2 regions of the Rossellomorea sp. GCM10028870 genome follow, and region 2 is predicted to be linked to the other one. Evidence: riboswitches for the same ligand, from Rfam matches in the RefSeq annotation. Region 2 holds a riboswitch; the other holds the start of a gene.
The links. A riboswitch is a leader RNA that binds a small molecule or an ion and turns the genes downstream of it on or off. The one in region 2 is predicted to bind FMN.

Region 1 (4,857 bases), 190 kb from region 2:
CATCAATACATTCTGATATTCTTCTTGAGAAATAAACGGCTCAATGGTAAATTCTTTCTGTGTTAAAATTAATTCGATCACGTGATCTTCAATGGTGTTTATTTTTAAATCACGTATACGTGAGATCTCTTCGATTGTATGCCCTTTTTGATACAACTCATATGTTTTACTTGTAGAAATTGTCAGGTTTTGCTGTTGATCACTTTTTAAGCCGATGGAATATAGTATAGGGTAAGTTGAACATTCCTTTTCTAATTCTGATAACATACCGTGTACTAAATTAAGAAATTTAAAACGGAATTCTTCTTGATGCATATTTAATTTCTCCGAAACCTGCAGTTCTGTCCATCCATAATCCTTGTATCCAGTTAAGCGGAAAACAAGGATGTTGGGATCCAAGGTTTGGGATAGCCTGGTTAACAGGCTGTGCAGCTCCTTATATAGAGCGGAAGATAAATTATCGATATTAGGGTTCGCTTTTAGGCAGCCCTTCACCCAATCTTGAACATTTTTGTTGCGTTGCACAGGAAAATAGAGCGTTTCCTGCTGTTTCCCGTTCGAAAGAACTTGAACAAGGAGGCTTAATCTTTTCCAAAACAGAACCGTTTGATCACCGTAAACGAGTCCATTCATATTTGATGGAAATGAGTCACCTTGAAAATCATTTTTGACAGAAATCATACCATCAGTGGTCACAGTCGCTTTCCCACTTTCGTCGACAATGACATACCCCACTTTCTCTAATTCCTTTACCTTCTGATTAAAGTACGCTCGTTTAAGCTTAGGTAAAGAAAGGAAAAACGGCTGCAAATAAAAGATATGGGCATCCTGGATCGACTGGGAGGATTTTTTTCCTTTTAAGATATGAAAAACAGAGTAAATTGAACGCTCTCCATTTATTTGCAAGAGACAATATAAAATCACATAATTAAGATAGGTCAATTCTCTACTCCTTAACATGTAGGTTATTGTCAAATATTGTACCATGAATTTGTTGTTTAACCATGTTTTGTTTTTCATATATAGGATAAAAATAAAAAGAAACCACCTAACTATTGAAAAGTTATACAATCCTCTATAAAATAAACATTAAGTGATTTTTCACAAACTTACATTGTGTATAATGATGAATTATATAGAATTATTTACTCGGGAGGTTTTTTCTTTGCCAAAATATACGATCGTTGACAAGGATACATGCATTGCATGTGGAGCGTGCGGGGCTGCTGCTCCAGATATTTACGACTATGATGATGAAGGTATTGCATTTGTAACATTAGACGATAACCAAGGAACGGTTGAAGTTCCTGACGTATTGGAAGATGATATGATTGATGCATTTGAAGGTTGTCCTACTGATTCCATTAAAGTAGCTGACGAACCTTTTGATGGAGACGCACTTAAGTTTGAATAGTAATCACAAAAGCTAAGGAGAAATTCTCCTTAGCTTTTTCTTTTTACATTGAAAATATTAGAAAAACCCCTCAATTGTGATTGAGGGGTTTACGATTTATATTAGCTCTATGCCGCTTTGTTCAGGGCTACCTGTCTTGATAACCAGCCTTGAAGGCGGACAAATAGTAAGATGAAGACCGTTGTTACTAAAATTCCTTTTAAAATGTTGAATGGGACAATTCCTGTAATGATTATTTCAGCTGGAAGCTCAAAATTCATAAAGTATTTATAAGCAGGCAGGAACACAAAATAATTAAGAATCCCCATGCTAATACTCATGACCACAGTACCTGTGATGAGACCAATCAACAGTCCTTTTTTAGATTGAAAGCGTGAATAAATATAATATGTCGGTAGAATTAAAAGTACTCCCGCCATAAAATTGGCTACATGACCAATTGGGACGCCGGTATCGCTTCCTGTCATAATGTAGTCAATTACATTTTTAAATAATTCAACTAATATCCCTGCCAGAGGACCTAATGTCACAGTTGCAATTAACGCAGGAACGTCACTAAAATCTACCATTAAAAACTTTGGAAATGGTGGAATCGGGAAGTTAAACAACATCAACACATAGGATATGGCACTTAACATACCAACCGTTACAAACATGCGCGTATTCATTTTTCTCATAAAACCTCTCTCCTTTAGGAGATTCATCTCATATCGAAGATAGCTCAAGCCAAAGGTAGCATTAAAAAACCCCTAGATACGTATATCTAGGAGAATGATAAGGCATACCCGAATAAACGTCTAGCTTCCCTTTTTCTAAACGTTTTGGCATAAACCCTCATCTTCTCCCATCCAGACTATACTGTCGGCTTTGGAATCGCACCAAATCCTGCCCCAAAAGGCTCGCGGGCTTAGAAACAAATGTTTCATCACCGCCGGTAGGGAATTTCACCCTGCCCCGAAGACGAATCTTTATTTTTTTATACATTCTCATTATACATAAGGATGGGGATTATGTGAAGGAAAAAGTTCGAATTCGAAATAAATTTGATTAACCTGATTCTATAAAGTTTACACATCTATTATTGCAGCTTTAAAACTTGCTGCGGATAGATAGGCGTCTTAAGATCCAATCCGTTCCAAGCCACCAATTCATTCACATCAATTCCTTGTGCGACTGAAATGGAGTATAAGGTGTCTCCTTGTTTCACTACATACCTACTCCCTGCTGATTGAGGGATGTCTAAAGACTGGTTAACCACCAAATTGGTGTCATTTAACTCATTGGCACTCTTAATATCCTCCACAGATATATTGTATTGCTGAGAAATCCCCCAGAGGGTCTCCCCTTTATGTACGATATGACTTACCTGTTTTTCATTAGATTGAACTTCTTCTGCAGAGCTTACACCATGGGTGCTTTCAGGTGTTCCGGAAACATCCACTGCCTGAAAAGGATCTTTCTCCTGAGCAAACACAAGCTGCCCAACCTGACCTTGTCCAAATACCATATAGGGATCGATTGCATTCTCCTTATCGATCGTCCATTTCCCCCTATGCACTTCAAAATGCAAGTGGGCTCCTGTCGACCTGCCTGTGTTTCCTAAACTTCCAAGCTGTTCACCTTGACCCACCTCTTGATTTTCTTCTACAAACCGGTTTTCAAGATGAGCATAAACGGTTTCGTATCCGTTATCGTGCCTAATAAATACTACATGGCCGTAGCTTGCAGAAAGATAGGATTTAGTGACTTTACCTTTAGCTACTGAATAAACAGGAGAACCGATATCTCCTCCTATGTCCATACCTTTATGTGTACCTGACCTTGTCCCATACGAGTCGGTTATCACCCCTTCAACTGGAAATGTCCAGGATACCGTTTCTTCCGCGATCTCATTCGTCTCTGCTTTCGCTATCTTTCCAGTAAAGAACATAAAGCTCACACACAACGCTAACAGAAATACGATTAATAACCTTCTAACATAATCCAAAACCATGCTTGTCCTCCTTACCCATTTGACGCAATACCTTTATTTCTTCCCGACTGAAGCGACACTACCGCTACCTTTTCACGCATTAAACCATTCTTGCCTTCTCACCTTCATTTCATGCACTCCCCACTATATGTACATGCCCCCTTCAATATTCATAACAGAATGAGATAATTTTCCTTTGAGTAGTTTGTCTAAGTTTGAGATAAATATACACGGAAATGCGGAGCCGACTGATCAGGCCCGACAAGCACTTTGGGAAAATGGCAAAAGGCGTACTTTGCCTTATGCCATTTTTCCAAAGTGACCTCGAGGGACTAGGAGGCGCAGCTAGACATCCCAAAAGCGGAGGCGGCTTGGTCAGCCCCGACAAGCATAAGATGAATTGGCCTGGAAGGCGTCCTTTGCCTTCTTGGCCAATTTAGCATATGACCTCGAGGGGCTGGCCGCCGGAGCTGGATGACACAAATGCGGAGGCGGCTTGGTCAGAGGCGACAAGCATAAGTCGAACATGCCGAAAAGGCGTCCTTTGCCTTTTTGGCATGTTTGACTTATGACCTCGAGCCTCTAGTCGCCGGAGTTACACATAAAAAAAGACCAGAAACGGATTACTTCCCCGCTTCCAGTCTTTCCATCACATCTAATTTTCTAAGCTTTTCTTATTCGGGCTGATCGGTGTCTCAATTGGTTCGTTGAACTCGAATCCATTCCAGCTTTCCTGCTTAATATTTTCAAATAGAACCCTTTCATAACCGGAGCTTTTGCTTGTCAGCAATAAACCTTCTATCATCTCCAGAGCTGTGTCCTTATCTAAGGTTTCAATATCCAATTCATTTAAGAAGTTAATGGTTAAATAGTCATCTGAATCTGAAACACTAATATTGATGTTTTTCGGAATCACACTTTGGAAAAGGTTTTTGTCGGATCTTTTCATTGCTTGAATGGACTCTTTGACATTTCCTCTGTTTATGTTATCCGGCACAAGGAAGCGCTCTCTACCATTTGGTGAATATAGAAAATATGCCGTATGAACCTCTTCTGTTAGATCGACTTTTGAGAATTCCCCGGTAGAACTGAATTGCGGAACTGACCCGTCTTGTTCTTGAAGAACCACTTCGTTTAAATCCTGATGTTGAAATGAGTAAAGTAGAGAATGATAAAAAGCGTATTCCACCGAACTACTCCCACTATACGAATGATCTGCATCCAGAGTGAAGATGACTTTGCGGTCTTCAAGGGTGAATTTTCCTTTCAGGGGAAGAAAGTCTTCCATTCCCCAGCTTCCTTCAGGTAATACACCGGCAAGTTGTTCGTGTCGGGCCAACCAGCTTTCTTCATCTTCTGCCGGGTCGTCGACTACCGAGACGGGAACAGGTACCGCTTCGGGAGAAACAAGTCCATAGGAATAGTAGTCCTTTCCTTCCAAGTCTTCTTCATATAGAGATAATCTGTCTTC
Region 2 (4,857 bases):
GATTTATGATCGACAGAAATGGTAAATGCCGTTCCATGAGGATCCGTATTAGACATCGTCATCGGTGCAAGCTTTAGTTTTTGTGCAATCTCTTCTGTTATAGGGGCACAAATTAAGCCTCTTCCTTCTTTAGCCATAAAATTAATGACTTCAGGAGTGGCTTTATCCGCCAGGGCAATAAAGTCTCCCTCATTCTCACGGTTTTCGTCATCAACAACGATGACGACTTTACCTGCTTGTAAATCTTCCAGAGCTTCTTCAATCTTATTAAACATGGGGCAACCCCTCCTATTAGTCAGCGAAACCATTTTGAGTTAAAAAATCATAGCTGATGCCGCTTGAAGTACTCTTAGTTTGTTCCTTTGCTTCATAGAAACGATGAAAATATTTCGCCATTACGTCACATTCAATGTTGACACGGTCCCCTACTTTCTTTTCACCAAGAACCGTGTCACCTCTGGTTTGTGGGATCAACGAAATCGTAATGGTATTATTTTTCACATCAAACACCGTAAGGGAAGTGCCGTCTATTGCGACAGAGCCCTTCATGATAAATAAATGGCTCTGATTTTCCGGAATGGAAATGTCCATATACCAGGCATTTTCAACCTTCTCTACTCTAACAATCGTCCCTACTCCATCGACATGCCCATTAACGAAATGCCCTCCGAAACGACCGTTTGCAGCCATCGCCCTCTCCAGGTTGACTTTAGAACCATGGGAAAGGTTTCGCAGCGTTGTACCTTCAAAGGTTTCAGGCATCACATCCACTTGAAATTGCCTGGAGGTGAATGAAGTAACGGTTAAACAGACACCATTCACACTGATGCTATCTCCAATATGAACGTCTTCCAGAACGCGGCCCGCTGTTATCGTGAGTTCCATGGATGAGGAGGATTTTTTCATGCGTTCAATTGACCCGATTTCTTCAATGATTCCAGTAAACATCCCTTTCTCCTCCTTTCAATAAAGGTTAAATCTTAGGCATAGCAACAATTTTAATGTCCTTTCCTACTCGTTCAAGGCTCTTAATCTCCATTTCAAGACCTTCTGCAATGGTCGGGAAACCTTCCCCTCCAAAACTGGTGAAGGCAGAGCTTCCGCCTACAAGCTTGGGAGACATATACATAACCAATTCCTGAAAGGCTTTTTCCTTTAAAAAGGAGGAGTGAATAGTAGATCCACCTTCTACATAGAGGGATCCGATATTCCGGGCACCCAGTTCTTTTAACACTGTGTGAATGTCTATCCTTTCCTCTGAAAGGGTGATGATTTCACAGCCTGATTCCATATAGGGCTTCTTCTGTTCTTCGTTGACAGTACTGCCCGTGAAGATGAGCGTCCTGCTTTCTGAGTCTTCCACTACATGGGAGTGGAGAGGTGTTCGTAAAAAGGTATCTAATATTATTCGAATGGGGTTTTTTCCACCTTGGGGCAAACGGGTGGTAAGGTGTGGGTTGTCCTGAATAACGGTATTGACTCCTACTAATATCGCGTCATGCCGGTGACGATCATAGTGGACATCTGTGCGTGAAGCTTCTGAGGTGATCCATTTGCTATCTCCTGAAGCTGAAGCTGTTTTCCCGTCTAATGTAACAGCTGTCTTAAGGGTTATATAAGGCGTGCCGTATTGAATGAAATGGAAGAAGTGCTTATTTAGTTCGATGGCTTCTTCTTCAAGCTCTCCAACCAGTACTTCTATGCCTTCATCTCTCAATTGTTGAATTCCCCTTCCCGCGACAAGGGGATTTGGATCTGTACTTGCAATATGGACCCGCCTCACTCCGCTTGAAATCAGAAGCTCTGAACAGGGAGGTGTTTTCCCGTAATGAGAACATGGTTCCAGCGTAACATATACGTCACTTCCCTTCGCCTTGTCTCCTGCCATCTTTATGGCATGAACCTCTGCGTGACCTTCTCCTGCTTTTAGGTGCGCACCCATCCCAACGACTTCTCCATTTTTCACCACAACCGCTCCAACGGCAGGATTTGGTGATGTTTGACCTTGTGTGGTCTTTGCCATAGAGAGGGCAAGCTTCATATATTGTGAATCGTTCAAACGTTTTACCTCCCTTCTCGTTTCACTATTATTCTAAAATAAATAAACCCCAAGTAAGTTTTTACTTGGGGGAAGTTGGCATGACTGAATAAAGTATTCACATGATTTCTTTTTTTCGGAAACATAATCCCCATAAAAAAGGTAGACTTCTCGCGCCTGCATCAAGTAAATACTGCCGTTCCTTCTCCCATCCAGACTATCACTGTCGGCTTTGGAATTTCACCAAATCCACCGTCTAATTTTCATTAGCCGGGTCACGGACTAAGAGCATGCGCTCATCACCGCCGGTAGGGAATTTCACCCTGCCCCGAAGGAAACCTATTCGATTATCATTATTCTATCATAGTTTCCTAAATGAAATCATGTAAGGAGCTCTAAAAACTTATTTTTGTATTTATTTTTTGAATATATATTAGAAACATCTCTCTATTTCTGCCTGCGAGCACTAAGAAAATGCTACAAAAATAAAAAAGAATGCCTCTATTAAATAGAAGCATCTCTACATTTATTATGCTAATAGCTTCCTGCATTCTTCCGCACATTCAAAACAGGCTTTAGCGCAGTCCTTACAATGTTGCTGATCATAAGAATTGCATTCTGTTCCGCACGCATCACAGATTTCTGCACAGACGACCAGAATTTGTTGAACAAACTTACTGCTTCGCTGCATGGCATTAATAGTATACGAACATATATCTGCGCATTCCCGGTCCAGCTCTATGCACATCATCATCGCTTTTTCTTCCTTAAGGGATGCATGATAGCATACATTACATGCTTCCAGACATCGTTGCAAAGCCGTTAAACATGGTTTGTAATCGGCATTCATCATCTCACCTCCACGAACATTCCTATTTAGCATTCCCATCTGGGGAAAAAGGATTACTATGTGGTAAGAAAATAATCGCTGTCTACATACCATAGGAAAATAAGAAGCCAATCAAGTTCTTCGCTATATGCTTCATAAAATGAAATATAGCTATGGTGATAGTCGAATAGCTGTTGGACACTTTGAGGAAGATATCCTTTTTGTAAAGACAAATAATTTTTTTTATTATAATTCAATATCCATCGTTTGTTTCCTTTATAAATGATAATTGTGTCACCCTCGTCACTTCGCCATTCGATAGCTGTAGAGCTCTGATATTTCAAGTGAAAAATCTTTCGGGCTCCTCGCTGATCAATTTTCAAGGTTCTGCTCCATTGAAAAATTGCCATCGGGTGTTTATTTTGCCGGTGAAACATGTAATGTTTTGGATTGTTGATCAAGGACATTCTTTGAATAAAGTATTCTGACCATCCATTCGTTTTTAAGTAATATGAACCCTCTTTCGTTTGAACCCCGATTAATGCATGCTGGGAAACAGGGATTTTCTCATAAAATAGTCGGTTCGCTTTCTTTAGTTCCTTCTTCATACTAAAGCTGAGATATAGATTTGAAAACGCAGGTATAAAGATTAACAGGGGGAAATAATATAATTGTTGAGTCACCATCAGCATTCCTACACCTATAAGAAAATACATGATACTGCGATAAAGCAACGTATATTGTTCATTTTTGTAGATTTGATAGAGGTTCATGAAATGCTCGTCCTTTCAAGGAATCTCTATCATATGTATGTGAAAATACCTTAAATAGACCATTCAAATAGAAAAAGCCAACGCTTGCAGAACCTTCAAATAAGAGATGAGAAGACTTTCTGTCATTCGTTGGCTTATATGTTATGAGTGCACTGGAGTGGCTGAGCGATTCCATTCCATTATTTTTTTATCTTTTGACTCTGCATCGTGATAGCCTTGCCAGTACAATTCGTCCAGCTTTTGTGGATTTTTTTCAATACGGCTTACTTTTAATGGATGTTGGGGTTGGATAATCAGCACATCCCCATTCTTTTCTCTCCTTTCTAGTTCTTTGATTGTGTGATTGTAAAGCAAGTAACGGTTCATCATCGTTTTATGTAATTCAGGGTATTGAGGATACTTTCTTTTCACAAGAAAAGAAAATCGTGAAGGCTTTTTATAATAGCCCCTGTTTCTAGTTAGAATGACTATATTTTTCTTAAATCCGTCCTGCTCAGCTTTTTCGATGGGAACTGGGTCACTTATTCCTCCATCGAGAAGATGACGGGATTCAAACTCCACGATCGGAGCGACGAATGGCAGGGAACTTGACGCACGGATAATCGTAAGAAGCTCCTCCCCATAGTCTCTTCTTGAGAAATACGCCGGTTTTCCGGTATAACAATCTGTGGTACCGACAATAAATTCCGTTGAATTAGAGTGAAAAGCTTCATAATCGAAAGGGACCAGCTTATTCGGAATTTCATCAAACACATAATCCATTCCAAATAACTCTCCTGTTTTCCAATAGTTTCGCCAAGATAAATATTTCGGGTCACGTATAAAGTCTACATTCACCTTTTTATTGCGTCCATTTTGCTTGGATAAATAGGATGCTGCATTACATGCACCCGCAGATACTCCGATTACATAAGGAAATTCAATGCCTTTTTCCAGGAAGTATTCCAGTGCTCCTGCCGTGTATATCCCTCTCATTCCTCCACCTTCGAGAACGAGGCCTGTGTTTTCAATCATCATCTTCTTGTCTACCTCCCTAAAGATGCAAGAGTTTTCGTCACCGGTATCGAATAAATGACTATATTTTCCCACAAATTAGTAAGAATGTGTACTAACTTGCTCACTGATTAAGCCACTTAATGATTTCATTCTTGATGATTCCGACTCGGTCTCTCATTCATCATTCTCCACAGGAATAAGTTTAGCGTTACACATTTTTT

Region 1: another riboswitch for FMN. It lies ahead of ACFQWC_RS03250 (ECF transporter S component); the one in region 2 lies ahead of ribD (bifunctional diaminohydroxyphosphoribosylaminopyrimidine deaminase/5-amino-6-(5-phosphoribosylamino)uracil reductase RibD).

The regions. Positions count from the first base shown of each region.
Region 1 is NZ_JBHTGN010000001.1:633,293-638,149, reverse strand. It holds gene ACFQWC_RS03260 (YpbB family protein) at 1-942, opposite strand, end outside; gene ACFQWC_RS03255 (ferredoxin) at 1,166-1,414, shown strand; gene ACFQWC_RS03250 (ECF transporter S component) at 1,522-2,091, opposite strand; FMN riboswitch at 2,247-2,380, opposite strand; gene ACFQWC_RS03245 (peptidoglycan DD-metalloendopeptidase family protein) at 2,493-3,407, opposite strand; gene ACFQWC_RS03240 (hypothetical protein) at 4,042-4,857, opposite strand, start outside.
Region 2 is NZ_JBHTGN010000001.1:820,774-825,630, reverse strand. It holds gene ACFQWC_RS04320 (bifunctional 3,4-dihydroxy-2-butanone-4-phosphate synthase/GTP cyclohydrolase II) at 1-275, opposite strand, end outside; gene ribE (riboflavin synthase) at 292-948, opposite strand; gene ribD (bifunctional diaminohydroxyphosphoribosylaminopyrimidine deaminase/5-amino-6-(5-phosphoribosylamino)uracil reductase RibD) at 974-2,041, opposite strand; FMN riboswitch at 2,235-2,378, opposite strand; gene ACFQWC_RS04305 (four-helix bundle copper-binding protein) at 2,568-2,888, opposite strand; gene ACFQWC_RS04300 (hypothetical protein) at 2,945-3,640, opposite strand; gene ACFQWC_RS04295 (patatin-like phospholipase family protein) at 3,782-4,654, opposite strand; gene ACFQWC_RS04290 (GNAT family N-acetyltransferase) at 4,811-4,857, opposite strand, start outside.